DNA from 4 places in the Serratia grimesii genome. Region 1 is predicted to be linked to each of the others. Evidence: predicted binding sites of a transcription regulator. Region 1 holds the regulator's gene; each other region holds the start of a gene.

Region 1 (4,907 bases):
GGGTGAGGGCGGTATTACCCCGGTAAATGCCGAATTCCTCAAAGGTGTGCGTGAACTCTGCGATAAGCACCAGGCGCTACTGGTATTCGATGAAGTACAAAGTGGTATGGGGCGTAGCGGTAAGCTGTTCGCTTACATGCATTATGGTGTAACGCCGGACATTCTTACCACAGCCAAAGCACTCGGTGGTGGTTTCCCTGTCAGCGCCATGTTGACCACCGAAGACATTGCTTCGGTAATGCAGGTGGGTACTCATGGCACCACCTACGGTGGCAACCCGCTAGCCTGTGCTGTGGCAGAAGCAGCGCTGGACGTGATCAATACGCCAGAAGTACTGAGTGGCATTGAACTGCGCCATGGTTTTTACGTGCAGGCATTAAAGAAGATTGGCGAGAAGTACGGTATCTTCAGTGACATCCGTGGCATGGGCTTGCTGATTGGCGCTGAGCTGACTCCGCAATACCACGGCAAGGCGCGCGACTTCCTGACTGCTGCTGCCGCTCGTGGGCTGATGATTCTTAACGCAGGGCCAAATGTCATTCGCTTTGCCCCTTCACTGGTTGTGGAAACTCAGGACATCGATGACGGTATGGCATTGTTTGAGTTGGCCGTGCAGGATGTGATTAACGCTTAATGCGTTGTCTTGATAACGGGGGCGCCATACGGCGCCCTTATTGATCGCGGAGTTTACGCTTCAGCCAAATGCCATGATGTGGGCGTTGGCTCCAGGCCAATGACGAGATGGTATGCATGACGCTCAGGTGCGACAAAATACGCCGCAGGTGGCGTTCCATTTCGGTCACCGGCATATCAGGGTGCAAATCCGGCGGCTGCATAATGCTGTTGCCACTGCTTGGCCCGTCGTACTCCAGCCGTTGCTGACAGCTTTGCAGCGCAATCTCACAAGATTGCAGATATTCCTCCGCCAGTTTTGGCGTCAGCATATAGTGCTCGCGCGCCAGAATAGTCATCGCATTAAGGTGTTCGACAATAAACTGGCTGTGTGTCACCCACAGGCGCATATCCGCCAGATAGCTCGATTCAAATCCCGGTTCCTGCATCGCCTGATTCAATGAGGTGAAAAGCGCATTGTGCGCCTGATTGACCTGCATACGGGCATAGGCCAGTGCACTGGGGTCGGGTTCTTGCTCTTCCAGCAGCAAACGCAATGCCTGTTGATCGTTCTCCAGCGCCTGGTGGGCGTTTTTACGCAGCAAGCCGCTTTGCCACTGCGGCCACAACCAGATGGTGCTACCGAACACCAGCACACACCCAATCAAGGTATCGATCAGGCGCGGTACCAAGAAATGGGTGCCGTTTAGCGCCAGTAATTGCAAGGTGTAGACCGCTGTCACCGTAAAGCCAATCACCGCCAGCCCGTAGTTTTTACGCGAGACCAAGTAGGCGAGCAGAGTGATCACCAACATCACGCTGAGCGTTTCTGCCTCAGGCAGCTGCAATTGCAGCAGGCCAGCAGCGATCACCAGCCCGACCAAAGTACCGAGTGCACGGTGCTGGATACGTACCCGGGTGGCGTTATAGCCGTTCTGGCTCACCAGCATGATGGTCAACAGGATCCAGTAAGGTTTAGGCAGGTTGAAAACCATCCCGAGGCTACTGCCCGCAGCAAGTGTGACACCCAATCGCGCCGCATTGCGCAGGGCGTTGGATTTGAATGACAGATAGCTGACCAAGGCGGGCCAGAAAGGCAGGCGGTTTTGATTGGCCATCAAATCGCGACGGTAAAGTGGGTGCTGGGTGCGCAGCAGACGGGCGATGCGACTGAAATGGTAGTAACAGAACTGCCCAACCGGGTTGTCTGGGTGCTGCGTCGCCACTTTTTCTAGTGCCGCCAGTTCATTGTCCATATTGAAGCGCTGAGAATGCTGGTGATAAAGAATATCGTGCGCCACCGTGCGCAGGCGGCCGGCAATCACCTGTGCATTACGGCGGATGATCGCTTCGGCTTGGCTCTGTTCCACCAGTTTTTGCACTTCTTCCGGTAGATGCAGGCTGACGGTAATGTGTTCCTGCAAATCCAGTGCGACCTGAAAAGTACGCTGCAGGCGCTTTTGCTCGAGGTTACTGGCGTGCGGTAGAAAGTTAAGCTGCTGATACAGCAGGGTGATTAGATCCATCACTTTTTGCTGGCGCACCAACAGGGGCGGTAACGCGGTCTGTGGATCGGTATGTTGGGTCAGCAGCGAATATTTGGCTTCAAAGTAATCTGCCAGTTCCAGATAGAGCTGATTGAGCGACTCGCGCATCGGTTGCTCTTTCCACAGCGTGAACCAAAACCAGGTAAACAGGCCGTACCAGGCTGTGCCCACGACGTATAGCAACGGTGCGTGCCAAAGCGGAACTGTACCGGCCATGCTGAGAGAAAAGATGGCAGCAACCAGCGAGGCGGGTAGCAGGCGGGCATGTAACGGGCTGATTTCACCGCTTACGCCGAGGAGCAGCGCCAGGCCGAGCATCAGTACCGGCAACGGCAGGTGCCACAGCAATGCTTGCTGCAATAGCAGGCTGCTGAGTGCAAATAGCGAACCACCGACGATCAGGCGTTTGAAGAAGCGTTTGTGAGGGGTATCCAGCCCGGCAATATTACAGCAGGCAGGAACCAGAGAAAATAACAGTCCGTATTGCAGTTGGCCGATCAACAGGCCGAGTAGCACTGGCAGGCACAGCACCAGCGTTTGCCGCAGTGCGTAATTGACTTCCGGGTGGTAAATCAGTCGGCGCCACATGATGACTTGGGGCATAAAAAAACGGCGCGAAACATCGCGCCGTTTTTTCAGTGATTAACGCGTGCCGTAAACGACAATAGTTTTGCCGTGCGCGGAGATCAGGTTTTGATCTTCCAGCATTTTCAGAATACGGCCAACGGTTTCACGTGAACAACCGACGATCTGGCCAATTTCCTGGCGAGTAATTTTAATCTGCATACCATCAGGATGGGTCATGGCATCAGGTTGTTTTGCCAGGTTCAGCAGTGTTTGCGCGATACGGCCTGTAACGTCGAGGAAGGCGAGGTTACCCACTTTCTCAGACGTTATCTGCAGACGGTTTGCCATCTGGGCTGACAGGCGCATCAGGATGTCTGGGTTGACCTGAATTAGCTGGCGGAATTTCTTGTAGGAAATTTCAGCCACTTCACAGGCGGTTTTCGCCCTAACCCAGGCGCTACGCTCCTGACCTTCTTCAAATAATCCAAGCTCGCCGATGAAATCCCCCTGGTTAAGGTAGGACAAAATCATCTCTTTACCTTCTTCATCCTTAATCAGCACCGCGACGGAGCCTTTAACGATGTAGTAAAGCGTTTCGGCCTTTTCACCTTGGTGAATCAGCGTACTTTTGGATGGATATTTGTGGATATGGCAATGAGACAGGAACCATTCGAGAGTAGGGTCTGTTTGCGGTTTGCCGAGAACCATTCGCTGTTATCCTCTGTTGTTATCGCTGCCTTGTGTCACAGGGGTCAGAGTTCCCTGTAAAACCTGTTGTCGCCGTTGTTTTAATGGTGGCTATCAGCAGATTTTGAGGCGTGTCATAAATATACGCTGTCGCTCTAGCATATTAACTTGCCGGGAGAGCTGCAAGCTACATTCTGTTAACATACCGGTAAAGGAGCCTTTCCCTGGGAGTTTCCCTGAAATCAGTGTCCCGGAAAGATTTATTGCGGCTCTGTTTGTAGCACAGAGTGAGGCGGGTGTCTTGTGTTGTCTCGCTTCAGCATGATTAGCATCAGGTTCCGTTGCCAGTTTCTATGCGAAAGCGTACCCTGATTTTAAGAAATTAACCGGAGTGACCAGCATGCAGGCAAGAGTTAAGTGGGTGGAAGGGTTAACGTTTCTGGGTGAGTCCGCGTCTGGCCATCAGGTATTGATGGACGGCAATGCGGGCGATAAAGCGCCTAGCCCGATGGAAATGGTGCTGATGTCGGTGGGGGGGTGCAGTGCTATCGATGTGGTGTCGATCTTGCAAAAAGGGCGTAATGATGTGCGCGACTGCGAGGTCAAGCTGACTTCTGAACGACGTGAAGAAGCACCGCGTTTGTTCACCCATATCAACCTGCATTTTATCGTGACCGGTAAGGATCTGAGTGACAAAGTCGTTGAGCGGGCGGTGAACCTCTCGGCAGAGAAATACTGCTCGGTGTCATTGATGCTGAGTAAGGCCGCCAGTGTGACTCACAGCTTCGAGATCCGCGACGTAGCCTGACCCTACCAGCTGTAGCGTTGGCAATGGGTACGTAATAAATCGAGAAATCGCCGCGCCGTCACTGTCAGCGGCGATTTTTGCGAATACAGCACGCCATATTGCGCCTGTGGCAAAGTGTCGATAGGCAGGATTGCCAATTTTCCCCGCAAAGAGAATGGGTTGCTCATCGCCCGCGCCACGATAGTCAAACAGTCCGTTTCCAACACCATGTTCAGTCCACAGACTACAGAATCCGAACGAATCGGCGCATGGGTCAACTGTTGATAAAAGTTTCCGAGTACTGACTGTAATTGATGATAATACCCCATGTCGGTTTCCGGCAGCAGCCACTTGGCTTGCCGCAAATCATCCAGCGACGTTGCCTGCGCCAGCGGGTGCCCATCACGTGCGATAATGCAAAATGGCGCGTTGAATAACGGCTCATGACACATTTCTTCCAGCGGAAGTCCTGGGCTAACAGTGCCGACGACGAAATCCAGTCTCCCCTCACGCAAGGCCGGCAACAGAGTAGATAGCTGCGCTTCGCGGATTATCAGGTTGGCTTGCGGGAACTGACATTTGAACGCATCTACCAGCCCTGGCAGTACCGTAAGTGCCAGTAACGAAGAGCAGCCGATGGCGACGCTACCCTGTGAATGTTGATTGAGTTGCTGGATCTCATCGGAAGCGCGCTGCAATTCCTCCAG
Region 2 (4,907 bases), 1.9 Mb from region 1:
CGCTTTCGGTAAATTAAAACATGCCTGGTTCTGCGGCCTGCCGGGCAATCCGGTTTCCGCAGCCCTGACCTTCTACCAACTGGTACAACCCCTCTTGGCAAAACTGGTCGGACACAGCGACTGGCATTTGCCACCGCGTCTAAAAGCACGTGCATTGACGCCATTGAAGAAGGCACCTGGCCGCCTCGATTTTCAGCGTGGTGTGTTTACCAGCAATGTGCAGGGTGAGTTAGAAGTGAGTACCACCGGGCATCAAGGGTCACACATATTCAGTTCGTTCAGTCAGGGTAACTGCTTTATCGTCTTGGAGCGTGAACGCGGCTCTGTTGCTGCAGGCGAAATGGTCGAAATTGAGCCCTTCAACGCCCTGCTGAGGAACTGAATATGCTGCCGGAATTAACCGATGCCGAAGCACTCCGCTATAACCGCCAAATTATCCTGCGTGGCTTCGACTTCGACGGCCAAGAGAAACTGAAATCCGCACGGGTGCTGATTGTCGGCCTCGGTGGGTTAGGTTGCGCCGCCGCCCCCTATCTGGCTGCGGCGGGCGTGGGTCACCTGACGTTGGTTGATTTCGACACCGTTTCGCTCTCCAACCTGCAACGCCAGATTCTGCATCGCGATGCGCGCATCGGCATGGCAAAAGTGGAATCTGCCCGCATCGAATTAAGCGGGATCAATCCCCATGTCCACATTGATACACTTGATGGGCAACTGGACGATGAACAGATGGCGGCGCAGATTACCGCCTGTGATTTGGTGCTGGATTGCACAGACAACGTGGCGACACGCGACTTGCTGAACCGTCTGTGTCATGCACAACGCACACCGTTAGTATCCGGTGCGGCGATCCGCATGGAGGGGCAACTCAGTGTCTTTACCTATCAACCTGACGAACCTTGTTACCGCTGCCTGAGCCGATTATTCGGTGATAACGCGTTAACCTGCGTTGAAGCCGGAGTGATGGCACCGCTGGTCGGCACGATTGGCACCTTACAGGCCATGGAAGCCATCAAGCTACTGACACAATACGGTCAGCCCCTCACCGGTAAACTACTTATGTTTGATGCCATGACCATGCAGTTCCGCGAAATGAAACTGCCGAAGAATCCGCAGTGCGAGGTGTGTGGCGGAGAATAGCAGACACAAAAAAGGCGGGAATATTCCCGCCTTAGATTATCACTGGTTATCTTCTTTGGGCGCAGCATGCAGCGCCCCTACCTGAGAGTTATACGATACCCTGGCTACGCAGATAGTCTTCGTAGTTGCCGGTAAAGTCGATCACCTTGGTCGGTGTCATTTCCAGTACGCGGGTTGCCAGCGAGCTAACGAATTCGCGATCGTGGGAAACGAAGATCAAGGTGCCTTCATACATTTCCAACGCCATGTTCAGCGACTCGATGGATTCCATGTCCAGGTGGTTCGTCGGTTCATCCATAATCAGGATGTTAGGGCGCTGCATCATCAGCTTACCGAACAACATGCGGCCTTTCTCACCACCAGACAACACCTTCACTTTCTTCTTGATATCGTCCTGGCTGAACAGCAAACGACCCAGCACGCTACGCACCGCTTGCTCGTCGTCTTTTTCCTGTTTCCACTGGCTCATCCAGTCAAACACCGTCAGGGTGTCATCGAACTCGTATTCGTGATCCTGCGCGTAGTAACCGATCTTGGCGTTTTCAGACCATTTCACGCTGCCGCTGTCCGGCTGTGAATCGCCAACCAACGTTTTCAGCAAGGTAGACTTACCAATACCGTTCGGACCCAATACCGCGACTTTTTCGCCGACTTCAACCATCAGGTTAAGCTTGCTGAACAGTGGACCGTTGTCGAAGCCTTTGGTCAATGCTTCGACTTCCAACGCGTTACGGAACAGTTTCTTGTCCTGATCGAAACGGATGAACGGGTTCTGACGGCTTGACGCCTTCACTTCTTCCAGCTGGATTTTGTCTATCTGGCGGGCACGTGAGGTTGCTTGTTTTGATTTGGAGGCGTTGGCGCTAAAGCGGCTCACGAACGATTGCAGTTCGTTAATCTGTGCCTTTTTCTTCGCGTTATCCGCCATCAGACGTTCACGCGACTGAGTCGCTGCCGTCATGTATTCGTCGTAGTTGCCTGGATAGACACGCAGTTCGCCGTAATCCAGATCCGCCATGTGAGTACACACCATGTTCAGGAAGTGACGGTCGTGCGAAATGATAACCATGGTGCTGTTACGTTCGTTCAGCACCTGCTCCAGCCAACGAATAGTATCGATGTCCAGGTTGTTCGTCGGTTCATCGAGTAGCAGGATTTCCGGATCGGAGAACAGCGCCTGTGCCAGCAATACACGCAGCTTGAAACCCGGTGCAATTTCGCTCATTGGGCCGTAATGCTGTTCAACCGGAATGCCTACACCGAGCAACAGTTCGCCGGCACGCGCTTCGGCAGTGTAACCGTCCATTTCGCCGTAAGCCACTTCCAGATCGGCCACTTTATAGCCGTCTTCTTCGCTCATTTCGGCCATCGCGTAAATACGGTCACGCTCTTCTTTCACTGCCCACAGTTCATGGTGGCCCATGATAACGGTGTCCAGCACGCTGTATTGCTCAAAAGCGAACTGATCCTGACGCAGTTTACCCAGACGCTCGTTCGGGTCGAGGAACACGTTGCCGCCGCTCGGTACCAGATCGCCACCCAGGATTTTCATAAAGGTGGATTTACCGCAGCCGTTGGCCCCGATCAAACCATAACGGTTACCGCCGCCAAACTTGACGGAGATGTTTTCAAACAGCGGCTTACTGCCAAACTGCATAGTGATGTTGTTAGTGCTTAACACAGCGCTCGCTCTTCATATCATTGGGAATGTGATTTGGCGCGCATTATGCCATAACGGGGATAAGAGATCGCGGGAAGTTTCGGTGACAATTTGAGCAAAGATGCGGCGGTGGTGGAAGCCAGGCAAGCAGATTGTTTGCCAGAACGGTCGGATGCGGTAACCCCCACCCGACAGACAAGCGGGTTAATCCGGAAAATGACCGTTGATATCCGCATAAGATGCCGCATCTGTGAATAACGGCTCTGAGTTGCCGTCAGCCAAAAAGCCCGCGGCTAATTTGATAGTGCTTGCCCACAGCGTTTGCGGGATCCATGAACCAACACTCACTCGCCGAACGCCAAGTTCAGCCAGCCTGTCGGCGGGCAGAAGACCAGGCCAGGTGATTACGTTGAGTAACAGATCAGTATTGCCGGCAATCTGACGGATCGCTTCCGGATCTGTCACCCCCAGAACGAACAGACCGTCGGCTCCGGCGTCGCGATAAAGTTTTGCTCGCAACAGCGTCTCATCCATCCGCTTGGCGGCAGAAGTCAGATTACGCGCATAAACATCCGTTCGGGCATTAATATACAGTTTGACGCCCAAGCGTTCCGCCACACTACGCGCCTGACTAATTTTTTCGCACAGTATTTGCGGGGAGCCTGCACCATCCTGAATATTGATGCCAACCGCACCAACATCAATAAAGCGGGCTACTACATTTTCGAAGCTATGTTCATGCGTGGCATAGCCGCCTTCAATGTCGACACTGAGCGGCACTTTAATCACCCGGGCTATTGCCGCTATGCTCGCCAGATGGGGTTCCAACGGCAACTGATCCCCGTCGCGGTAGCCAAGTGACCAGGCAACACCGGCGCTGGTAGTCGCGATCGCCGCCGCACCGAGGCTTTCAATCAACAATGCACTGCCGGCATCCCAGGCATTGGGCAGACGCAAGGGATGTCGCTGGCGGTGTAAATTGGCAAAAATGGTGGCGTTACTGTTGAGGTCCATAAAATTCTCCCAAGAAAAAACGCATTCTAACCATCGTCAATCTGGATGATAATAGCCGCGAATTTCAGATATTCATTCCTCAGGAGAACGAATGGAAGAACCTTCCCTGCATCTGGTGAAAGTCTTTGTCACTGTGGCGGAACACCAAAGCTTCGCCAAGGCGGCACAAAGGCTCAATATGACCCCTTCGGCGATTAGTCGCCTGGTCAAAAAACTTGAGCTGCAGGTTGATATGCTGCTGATCAATCGCACCACTCGGGCCATGTCGCTGACCGATGCCGGCCAGCGTTACTTCACCGATTGCAGTGCCGCACTTGAGCAATTGCACATAGCATATGAACGTATGCGCGATGAGCAAAACCAGCCTCGGGGAACACTGCGGGTTAGTACTTCTCTGTCCTTTGGTCGCCTTCACGTCGCGCCGCACCTGTCAGCCTTTATGATGCACTATCCCAAATTACGGATAGACCTGCTGATGACTGACCGTTATGTCGACATAGTCGCAGAACACGTAGCCGTGGCAATCCGTATCGGCCGCCTGCCAGACTCGAGCCTTGTAGCACGCAAGTTGCTCAATAATCGGCGCATTCTTGTTGCCGCGCCGAACTACCTGCAGCAGCGTGGTATACCGGAAACCCTGAAGGAGTTGCAATGGCACGAGTGTCTGGTTTCTACCGCGAGCCACGACGGTGATAATTGGCGCCTGTTTGGCCCTGAAGGCGAAACCCTTTTTCGCCCCAAGGGCAGGATGCGTGCAGACAACAGTGATGCAGTTAAACAGTTTTGTCTCGATGGACAAGGTATCGCGTTTCATTCCGCAGCTACCATGGCCGACGCCATCAGTTTGGGTCAGTTGGTGCAGGTGTTGCCGCAATGGACGGGTAGAGAGACAGGGGTTTATTCCGTTTATCCACCGGGGCCTGTGGGGCCAGCGGCTCGGGCGTTGGTCGAATTTCTTAGCCACCGCTGGCAGCAGGAACCTTGTTTGCAAAGCGCCATAATTAGGTGACAGAACCGGATACCGCCAACCCGGTATTATCCATCTGGCGGGGAATCCTGTGCCAATGTGCTTTCTGGACTAACGAAATCACCA
Region 3 (4,907 bases), 1.4 Mb from region 1:
AGCGTCAGCACCGATTCATAGTCGTTTTCCGAGGTGATGTTCAGCAGCAATGCCATATAGCCGCGGCTTTGCAAGTGCCGGGTGACTTCGTCCAGCAGCGTAAAGATATGCGGGTTTTTCAGTTCGTCCGCCACCAGCCCGATAATGCGGGTGCTTTTTTTCGACAGGCTGCGCGCCAGCAGATTAGGGCGATAGCCCAATTCGCGTGCTGCGGTTTGAACGCGCAGCATCGCTTGCGGCGAGATCGATGCGCCGTCCGTAAAGGCGCGCGATACCGTCCATTTAGACACGCCGGCGCGGGCTGCCACATCACTGGCCGTCGCCTTACGTGCAGTCGGTGCCGGGATAGAACCGGGTTTTTTCGCCATCATTTTTCGCTCGTGAAGAAAAAACGGTATGGGTTCAACAGATTAGCACAGCGCTGTCAGATGCGGGAGTGACCGCCGCACGCGGTGGAATCTATGGGGCAAACCGGGCAAGGCTCAGGATCCTTTTATCGGCAATGTGTGATCCTGAGCAGCAGATTTCTCATAGCGTATTTGACTTATTTTTAACCATCTCCAATAGTCCATCGCAAGTGGCATTTGTTTTGCGGTCAAGTTGCCACCTGATTTTGCACCCGGGTGCATTCAAATTTGCACCCGGGTGCAATGCGGCAGAATTATTGGCAACGTTAGACTTCGGGAGCAACTATGTTGAATGGCGAAAGAAAAACGGCACGTCCTCTGCGTTGGGCAATGGTCGGTGGTGGGCGGCTGGGGCAGGTGGGTTACAAGCACCGCTGTGGCGCATTACGGGATAACACGGCTTTTGTGCTGGTGGCGGGGGCATTTGATATTGTGCCGGAGCGTGGCCGTGAGTTTGGCGTAAATCTGGGGGTTGACGCTGACCGTTGCTACGCGGATTACCGCACGCTGTTTGCTCAAGAGGCGCAGAGAGAAGACGGGATCGAAGTGGTATCCGTGGCCACGCCTAATGGCACTCACTATGAAATCACCCGTGCAGCGCTGTTGGCTGGGCTGCACGTCATCTGTGAAAAACCGCTGTTTTTTACCCGTCAGGAGGCCTATGAAATCAAGGCGTTGGCGGCGGAAAAAAACCGTATCGTTGGTGTAACCTACGGTTTTTCCGGCCATCCGTTGTTGCTGCAAATGCGTGCCATGATTGCCAGCGGGCAGATCGGTGAAGTGCGCATGGTAGACCTGCAATACACCCACGGTTTTAATGCCACGGACGAAGTTGATCGTCTCAGCGAAGCGCAAAAATGGCGTATCGACCCCAACATCTCCGGCCCCAGTTTTGTACTGGGCGACATTTCCACCCACACCTATTACCTGTCTCAATTGGTTATGCCGCAAATGCAGATCCGTGAACTGCTGTGCGATCGGCAAAGCTTTATTCCTTCGCGCGCGCCGCTGGAAGACAACGCACTGGTGATGATGCGCTACGCCAATGGCGCGGTGGGGCGGATGTGGGCCTCGTCGGTCAATGCCGGTGCAATGAGTAGCCAGCGCATGCGTATCGTCGGATCCAAAGCCAGTCTGGAGTGGAGTGATGTCAATCCCAGCGAGCTGCGCTATGAGGTGCAGGGGCAACCGAACCAGACACTGTATCGCGGCATGCCATATCTGGACGAGACCTGCAACGCCTGGGAGCGGTTGGGGGCGCTGCATACCGAAGGGCTGACCGAGTCCTGGGCCAACATCTACCTGAAATTTGCTCTGGCGATTGATGCCTGCAACCGGGGCGATCGGCAGGCGCTGGCGCAATTGGTGTATCCGGATATCGACGCCGGGATCGACGGTGTGCGCTGGATTGAAAACTGCGTACGTTCCGCCAACGAGGGTGCCCGCTGGGTGGCCTTCGGATAAACCTTTCTTTGCGGAGACACAACATGAAGCTTTCTTTCTGTACCGATAGTCTGGGCCAACTGCCGTTTGAAGCCATGTTGGATCGATTGGGTGAACTGGGCGTTTTTGGGGTGGAAATGACCACCGGCGGTTGGTCTTCAGCACCGCATCTGGATACCGTTGCCTTATTACAGGACGCCGGCAAACGTCGGCGGTTGCTGGCAGCATTAGAAAGCCGCGGCATGAAAATTGCCGCGCTGAACGTTTCTGGCAACCCACTGGATCCGGGTGTGTTGGGGGAAAAGCATCGCCATGATACCGACAATACCTTGGCGCTGGCCGCCAGCCTGGGGGTAAAAAAAATCGTCATGATGAGCGGATTACCGCCCGCATCGCCCGGTGACAGCATCCCTAACTGGATCACCTATACCGTCAGTTGGCCACCGACGCTGAAAAACTGCCTCGATTATCAATGGAACGAAGTGGCGATCCCCTATTGGCAGCGGCTGGTGGATAAAGCGCAGGCGTTCGGTATCGAAAAGTTTGCGCTGGAAAACTTCAGTTCCATGCTGGTGTGGAACCCGGACACATTGTTCAGGCTGCGTGACGCGGTAGGGCCGATGGTGGGGCTAAACCTTGATCCCAGCCATCTGATTTGGATGGGTGCTGACCCTATTGCGGTTGCCCGGCGCTTAGGCGACGCAATTCATCACGTGCACGGCAAGGACGTGCGCTTGGAAAGTGGCATGGTGGCGGTCAACGGGCTATTGGAAACCCGGCCAGTGGAACAGGTCGCGGACCGTGCCTGGAACTATGTCGCAGTTGGCTGCGGCCAGGATTTGCAGTGGTGGAAGGCGTTTTTCTCGGTAGTCCGCATGATGGGCTACAACGACTGGGTATCGTTAGAGATGGAAGATCTGACGATGTCCGTCGATGCCGGCATTACGACTTCGGTTGATGCATTAAAACACTGTATTAGTCAGTAAACCGCGTTCTGATCCGCTAATGGCTTGCCAACGAGCAGACCATTAGCGGAAAAAACTGTAGAAAAAAACACCCCAATAAAAGTGTGACGCATATCGCATTTGTCCCACCGATTGGTTAAAATATCGCTACTTCCCGCACCTGCCCGGATCCCGTTTAACATGGAACACACTCAGGTCTCTCGCTCAACTGCCTGGTTGCGCGTGGTCATTCTTGCTGTCTCGGCATTTATCTTCAATACCACGGAGTTTATTCCGGTGGGTTTGCTGAGTGATATCGCCCAAAGCTTCTCGATGCAGACCGAGCAGGTGGGTTTAATCATCACTATTTATGCCTGGATCGTCGCCGCGGCCTCGTTAGTGTGCATGTTGCTGACCAGCAAGATCGAGCGGCGTAAGCTGCTGATCGGGGTATTTATTCTGTTTATCGCCAGTCATGTGTTGACCGCCGTGGCATGGAACTTCACCACGCTGGTGATCTCCCGTGCAGGTGTTGCGCTAGCCCACGCCGTATTCTGGTCTATCACCGCCTCACTGGCGATCCGCGTTGCACCCGCAGGCAAAAAAGCACAGGCACTGAGCTTGCTGGCGGGCGGTACTGCGCTGGCGATGGTACTTGGCTTGCCGCTGGGGCGTATCGTTGGACAGATCCTGGGTTGGCGTATGACCTTTATCGGTATCGCCGTCTGTGCCACGCTGGCGTTGGTGCTGCTGTGGCGCTTGCTGCCGGTGCTGAAAAGCGAACATTCCGGTTCATTGGCCAGCGTACCCATGCTGTTTAAGCGCCCGGCACTGGTCAGCCTGTATATGCTGACCATTATTGTGGTGACAGCAAACTTCACCGCTTACAGTTATATCGAGCCCTTTATTCAGACCGTGGCAGGGCTGTCGGAAAACTTCACGACGCTGATGCTGCTGCTGTTCGGTGCTGCCGGTATCATCGGGAGCCTGCTGTTTAGCCGCTATAGCGAACGTTTCCCTTCTGGCTTTTTCATCGGTGCCATCGCGTTGCTGATGTTGAGCCTGCTGTTGCTGTTACCGGCCTCCGGCAATGAAAACCATCTGACGTTATTGTTTGCCGTGTGGGGCATGGCAATCATGGCGATTGGCTTATCCATGCAGGCCAAGGTATTGAATCTGGCACCGGATGCGACCGATGTCGCCATGTCGATTTACTCCGGGTTATACAACTTCGGCATCGGCGCTGGTGCACTGCTGGGCAATCAGGTTAGCCAGTATCTGGGCATGGGTAACATAGGTTTTGTCGCTGCCCCGCTGGCGTTGATCGCCCTTGGCTGGTGCCTGCTGAACTTTTACCGCAGTGAACGGTTCCAACACCACCACATCCGCTAACCGCCTTCTTACTGATAGTGCGCCTTGAGCTCACTATCAGGTTTCCTCCCCCCGATTAAACTTTCTCTCAGCAAAACAGATTGCTGCAGTTTTTTATGCTTAATTATTTTTCATAGTCTGCTAATTAAATATTTAACTCCGACACCGAGCCTATAGCATAGAAAATTATTGATTGTGTTATGGGATGGTTAATGGTGAGTGGCTATTTGGTTACTGAAAACAATGGAGTGGCCCAATCGCCTATCCATGAACAGGATCTGTCAGCGAGAATTGATGCATTACCGACCTCAGCTGGCCTGTGGCGGTTTATCGCCTTGCTGGCGTTAGGGGGCTTTTTTGAACTCTACGACCTGTTTCAAACCGGTTATATCAGCACCGGTTTAATCGCAGAAGGTATATTCCATACGGGGACGCAAGGTGTGTTCGGCGTCTCTGATCAAGCAGCGTTTGCCTCCGCGACCTTTCTTGGCCTGTTTATCGGTGCCAGCCTGCTCAGTCCCTATGCCGATCGCTTTGGCCGACGCACGACCTTTATGTTTGCGCTGGCCTGGTATGGCGTGTTTTCGTTGTTTCTGGCTTTTCAGCACCAGGCAGAGTGGGTGATCTTCCTGCGTTTTCTGGTCGGTGTCGGACTGGGGATTGAGTTGGTGACGATCGATACCTATCTGACCGAATGGGTGCCCGCACATCTGCGCACCCGGGCGTTTGCTTTTTCTTTTTT
Region 4 (4,907 bases), 590 kb from region 1:
CTGCGCCTGGACTTCAAACAGGGTCGCCTGGACAGTAACAACTACCGCACCAGCATCAGTGAGCACATCAAACAGGCGATCGTTGAACAAGAACGTTTGGGTCTGGATGTGTTGGTACACGGTGAAGCCGAACGCAATGACATGGTGGAATATTTCGGTGAGAACCTTGATGGCTTCGTCTTCACGCAAAATGGTTGGGTGCAAAGCTACGGTTCCCGTTGCGTTAAACCGCCAGTCATTATCGGTGATGTCAGTCGACCGGAAGCCATCACCGTTGAGTGGGCGAAGTATGCTCAGTCACTGACTGACAAGCCGGTAAAAGGCATGTTGACCGGTCCGGTGACCATTCTTTGCTGGTCATTCCCGCGTGAAGACGTCAGCCGCGAAGTGATTGCCAAACAGATTGCTCTGGCACTGCGTGATGAAGTGGAAGATCTGGAAAAAGCCGGTATCGGTATCATCCAGATTGATGAGCCTGCACTGCGTGAAGGTCTGCCGCTGCGTCAATCTGACTGGGCTGCTTACCTGAACTGGGCGGTAGATGCGTTTAAACTGAATGCCGCTGTGGCGCAAGATGACACGCAGATCCACACCCATATGTGTTACTGCGAGTTTAACGACATCATGGATTCGATTGCCGCGTTGGATGCTGACGTGATCACCATCGAAACCTCGCGTTCCGATATGGATCTGTTGGAAGCCTTCAAAGAGTTCGAGTATCCAAACGAAATTGGTCCGGGCGTGTATGACATCCACTCGCCAAACGTACCAAGCGTGGAATGGATCGAAGCGCTGTTGCGTAAAGCAGCGCAGAACATCCCGGCAGAACGTCTGTGGGTTAACCCAGACTGCGGCCTGAAAACCCGTGGTTGGCCGGAAACCCGCCAGTCGCTGACTAACATGGTACTGGCCGCACAGCGCTTGCGCGAACTGCAGGCTTGATTGCTGAAAAACGACCGTGATGGTTTGATGTGATTATTCAGGGCGCCTCGGCGCCCTTTTTTATGCCCTCAGCAACTGCCCGTTCTGGCAACCCTGAGGTGAGGGGGCGTTATTTAATGCCAGGTACGCCATGTTGAGCGAACCATGCCAGCATGCGCTGCCAGCCATCTTCCGCCGCTTCGGCATTGTAGCTTGGTCGGTAGTCGGCATTGAAGGCGTGGCCAGCTTCGGGGTAGACCACGATTTCGGCACTAGCGTTAGCCGCACGGATCGCCTGACGCATGCTTTCAACCGTATCCAGTGGGATACTGCTGTCCTGACCGCCATATAATCCCAGTACCGGCGCAGAGAGTTGCGTGGCGACATCGACCGGGTGCTTTGGAGAGTTAAGCGTTTTCTCTCCCACCAGTTTGCCATACCAAGCGACAGCGGCCTTTAGCTGCGGGTTATGTGCCGCATACAACCAGGTAATACGACCGCCCCAGCAAAAACCGGTAATGGCCAGCTTGCCGGCATCGCCGCCGTGGCGTGTGGCCCAATGAGCGGCATGGTCCAGATCCGCCAGTACCTGGCGATCTGGCACTTTACTCACCAACTTCTGAAACAGTTCACTGATGTCGGTGTAATCCTTGGCATCTCCCTGACGGAAATACAGCTCAGGTGCGATCGCCAGATAGCCTTGCTTTGCCAAGCGACGGCACACGTCCTGAATATGTTCATGAACGCCAAAAATTTCCTGTACCACCAGGACAACCGGGAAGGGGCCACTGTGATCTGCTGGTTTGGCGATATAGGCCGGCAGATTGTCGCCCTGCGAAGGAATAGTGGTTTCCCCCGCATGAATGCCTTGTTCATCGGTAAGAATAGTTGAGGCAGCCAACGGTGTTACGGCTGGGGTGAATCCCCCCTGAGCCTGTTTTAATGTCATCACATGATCGGTTTTCATTGCGGTCTCCGTGCAATAGAGAAAAGCGCTGAGATTAACTATAGGAAAGATTACGCGTTATTGGCGTCGAGTTGCGCATTTTCGGCCAAGTCTGTAAAAAACGGTTAATTATCTGGCTTTACTGCATTTTTGTTGTCTTTTTATCATGCTATTACGCATGTTGACCCCTATGAGTACCATAAGGTGCGTTAGCTGCCTTTTGTATGGCTAAGCTGGCGATAAACGGCGGTTATTTTCTGAGGTCACGTAAATAGTGGGTTAGGGAAAAGACCTTTACGGTCAGCGACGCGTCGCGGGAAACGGCCGTACAGTTTGTCAGCTAGACTTGTGGCAACTGAGGCGCTCAGATCGGCCTTTTAGCTTGTTTTTGTGACTATTGTCACGAAAATTATGTAGATTGCATTCTGTTTCTTTATTCAAAGTGATGGTCGTCACTAAATTGAGTGACGATTTTCAGTAGAGTACTTTTTTGTTCCTCCCAATAAACATGATCTATGAGGAGTCTCGCATGTCTCAATCTGACGTTTTTCATCTCGGCCTCACTAAAAACGATTTACAAGGGGCCCAGCTTGCCATCGTTCCTGGCGATCCACAGCGCGTAGAGAAAATTGCCAAGCTGATGGAAAATCCGGTGCATCTGGCTTCCCATCGTGAATTTACCTCCTGGCGCGCAGAGCTGGACGGCAAGGCAGTGATCGTCTGCTCTACCGGCATTGGTGGCCCGTCTACCTCTATCGCCGTTGAAGAACTGGCGCAATTGGGTATCCGTACCTTCCTGCGTATCGGCACCACCGGTGCGATCCAGTCAAACATCAATGTCGGTGACGTCTTGGTCACCACTGCGGCAGTTCGCCTTGATGGTGCGAGCTTGCACTTCGCGCCGATGGAATTCCCGGCCGTGGCCGATTTCACCTGTACCACGGCACTGGTCGAAGCGGCTAAAGCTGCTGGCGCGACTACTCACATTGGCGTGACGGCGTCTTCTGATACCTTCTACCCTGGTCAGGAACGTTACGATACTTTCTCTGGCCGCGTCGTCAGCCGCTTCAAAGGCTCGATGGAAGAATGGCAGTCAATGGGCGTGATGAACTATGAAATGGAATCTGCAACACTGCTGACCATGTGTGCTAGCCAAGGCCTGCGTGCTGGTATGGTTGCCGGTGTCATCGTTAACCGCACCCAGCAGGAAATTCCTAACGCAGAAACCATGAAAAACACCGAAAGCAAAGCGGTACAGATCGTGGTTGATGCGGCGCGCCGCCTGTTGTAATTATCTCGCAGTTCAACGGGTCGCTGACGCGGCCCGTTTTGCCATTCAGTCGTAATCTGTTACGGTTATACCCCGTCGTCTTTCAAACTGCAGCGCTGTTGGCTGCGCTCGTTCACCTCAGTGACTTATCTGAGTAAGCGCCTGGGGACTCCCGATCTGGCCGCCTATCTGCAATTTGAAAGTCATAGGGTTATTTCGCTCTATGTGCCATCTTTCTGGCCACCTCTATGACCCGTTGAGCCCGGTTTTACCGATGCTTTCAGGTTGCGTTTTTTCAGACAATAACCGCGAGGACGTCTATGACCGCCCAGATCCTGCTTCATCCTTCACTAGCACCGCTTGATGGTGGCATTAATTTTCGCGATCTTGGCGGCAATAGCGTCGCCGATGGTCGCCGTATCAAACGTGGTTTGCTGTTTCGTTCCGGTTCGTTAGAACGCCTGACGGAAAATGACTGCACTTTTCTGGCCGGCGTGCCGGTACGTTCGGTACTCGATTACCGTGATGCTGATGAAGTGCAGGCTAAGCCTGATATTCTGTGGCGTGGTGCCGATTACCATCATTTCCCCGCCAACCCGCTGAGCAATGAGGTTAACGCTAACCTGGAAAAGCTAAACAGTGAAACGCTCGCGGGTTTTGATGCACAGATGTTTATGCTGGAACTGTACCGCCGATTGCCGTTCGGCAATACGGCGTACAAACAGTTGGCTCAACTGCTGAGCAAGGCGGATCACGGCGCGATCGTCCAGCACTGTGCGGTGGGTAAGGATCGTACTGGGATTGGATCGGCACTGGTGTTATTCGCACTGGGGGCTGATGAGGCGACGGTTGTGGAAGATTACCTGTTAACCGAAACCACGCTGGCAACTTTCCGCGAACAGATGCTGGATCAACTGTCGATTCGCCTGAGTGACTCTACGTTGCAACAGTTTGCCTACGTGCTTAGCGCTCGTGAAGAGTTCCTGATGACGGCTCTGGGTTGTATTCGTGAGCAACATGGCACTACCGATCGTTGGCTGGAGGCGGAATATGGGCTGGGCCAGAAACAGCGTGAAGCGCTGCAGGCATTTTACCTCGAGTAAACCGTGCTGATGTTTAACCGGGGTTTAACCTGCCCCGGCTGGCATTGCGTATCCTTGGGGGATAAATCCCGTATCAGGAGCCTGTATTGAGCCTCAATGACATTATCCACTGGGTCAGCGAAACCGTGCGTCAGCATGAAAACTGGGCTATCCCGATTATCTTCTTCCTGGCATTTGGCGAATCGCTGGCGTTCTTGTCGCTGCTGTTACCGGCAACGGTGATTTTGCTCGCCTTGGGTGCGCTGATTGGCGAAAGCGGCATCGCATTTTGGCCGATTTGGGCTGCTGCAGCTATCGGTGCCTTCTTCGGTGATTGGCTTTCTTACTGGATTGGTTACCACTACCAGGATCGTGTGGCGCACATGTGGCCGCTATCGCGCAATCCACAGCTGTTGACGCGAGGTCATGCGTTTTTTGAACGTTGGGGGGTTTTGGGTATTTTCATCGGTCGCTTCTTCGGCCCATTGCGTGCTGTGGTACCGCTGGTCGGTGGTATTTGTGGTATGCCCCAGCGTTATTTCCAAGTAGCGAATATCACTTCGGCGATGATCTGGGCATTTGGCATTCTTGCGCCGGGCGCTTTTGGTATTAAATGGCTAAGCCAGTGGTTTAGTTAAGATAGCCCCTCTTTCTTGCGAAGGGGGCTATGTCGTCTGTTAATTATTAA

The links. Region 1 encodes CRP, which controls carbon source genes, mostly activating them, when cyclic AMP is high. Its sites were predicted from a motif close to ATGTGANNNNNNTCACAT; they were not measured.
Region 2: SGBXF1_RS07560 (ABC-F family ATPase) is a predicted target of CRP. The motif match lies at 2,848-2,865, and genes of this name have one in related genera.
Region 3: SGBXF1_RS15980 (sugar transporter) is a predicted target of CRP. The motif match lies at 2,918-2,935, and genes of this name have one in related genera.
Region 4: udp (uridine phosphorylase) is a predicted target of CRP. The motif match lies at 2,308-2,325, and genes of this name have one in related genera.

What each region holds. Positions count from the first base shown of each region.
Region 1 is NZ_LT883155.1:4,786,052-4,790,958, reverse strand. It holds gene argD (bifunctional acetylornithine/succinyldiaminopimelate transaminase) at 1-634, shown strand, start outside; gene SGBXF1_RS22415 (YccS/YhfK family putative transporter) at 672-2,747, opposite strand; gene crp (cAMP-activated global transcriptional regulator CRP) at 2,802-3,434, opposite strand; gene SGBXF1_RS22405 (OsmC family protein) at 3,814-4,221, shown strand; gene SGBXF1_RS22400 (LysR substrate-binding domain-containing protein) at 4,224-4,907, opposite strand, start outside.
Region 2 is NZ_LT883155.1:1,604,360-1,609,266, reverse strand. It holds gene moeA (molybdopterin molybdotransferase MoeA) at 1-382, shown strand, start outside; gene moeB (molybdopterin-synthase adenylyltransferase MoeB) at 385-1,140, shown strand; gene SGBXF1_RS07560 (ABC-F family ATPase) at 1,229-2,821, opposite strand; gene SGBXF1_RS07555 (isocitrate lyase/PEP mutase family protein) at 3,005-3,814, opposite strand; gene SGBXF1_RS07550 (LysR family transcriptional regulator) at 3,906-4,823, shown strand; gene mchS3 (MchS3 family protein) at 4,902-4,907, opposite strand, start outside.
Region 3 is NZ_LT883155.1:3,377,482-3,382,388, reverse strand. It holds gene SGBXF1_RS15995 (LacI family DNA-binding transcriptional regulator) at 1-371, opposite strand, end outside; gene SGBXF1_RS15990 (Gfo/Idh/MocA family protein) at 693-1,871, shown strand; gene SGBXF1_RS15985 (sugar phosphate isomerase/epimerase family protein) at 1,895-2,836, shown strand; gene SGBXF1_RS15980 (sugar transporter) at 2,996-4,186, shown strand; gene SGBXF1_RS15975 (MFS transporter) at 4,366-4,907, shown strand, end outside.
Region 4 is NZ_LT883155.1:288,957-293,863, forward strand. It holds gene metE (5-methyltetrahydropteroyltriglutamate--homocysteine S-methyltransferase) at 1-942, shown strand, start outside; gene SGBXF1_RS01285 (dienelactone hydrolase family protein) at 1,052-1,888, opposite strand; gene udp (uridine phosphorylase) at 2,397-3,158, shown strand; gene SGBXF1_RS01295 (tyrosine-protein phosphatase) at 3,458-4,240, shown strand; gene SGBXF1_RS01300 (DedA family protein) at 4,327-4,857, shown strand.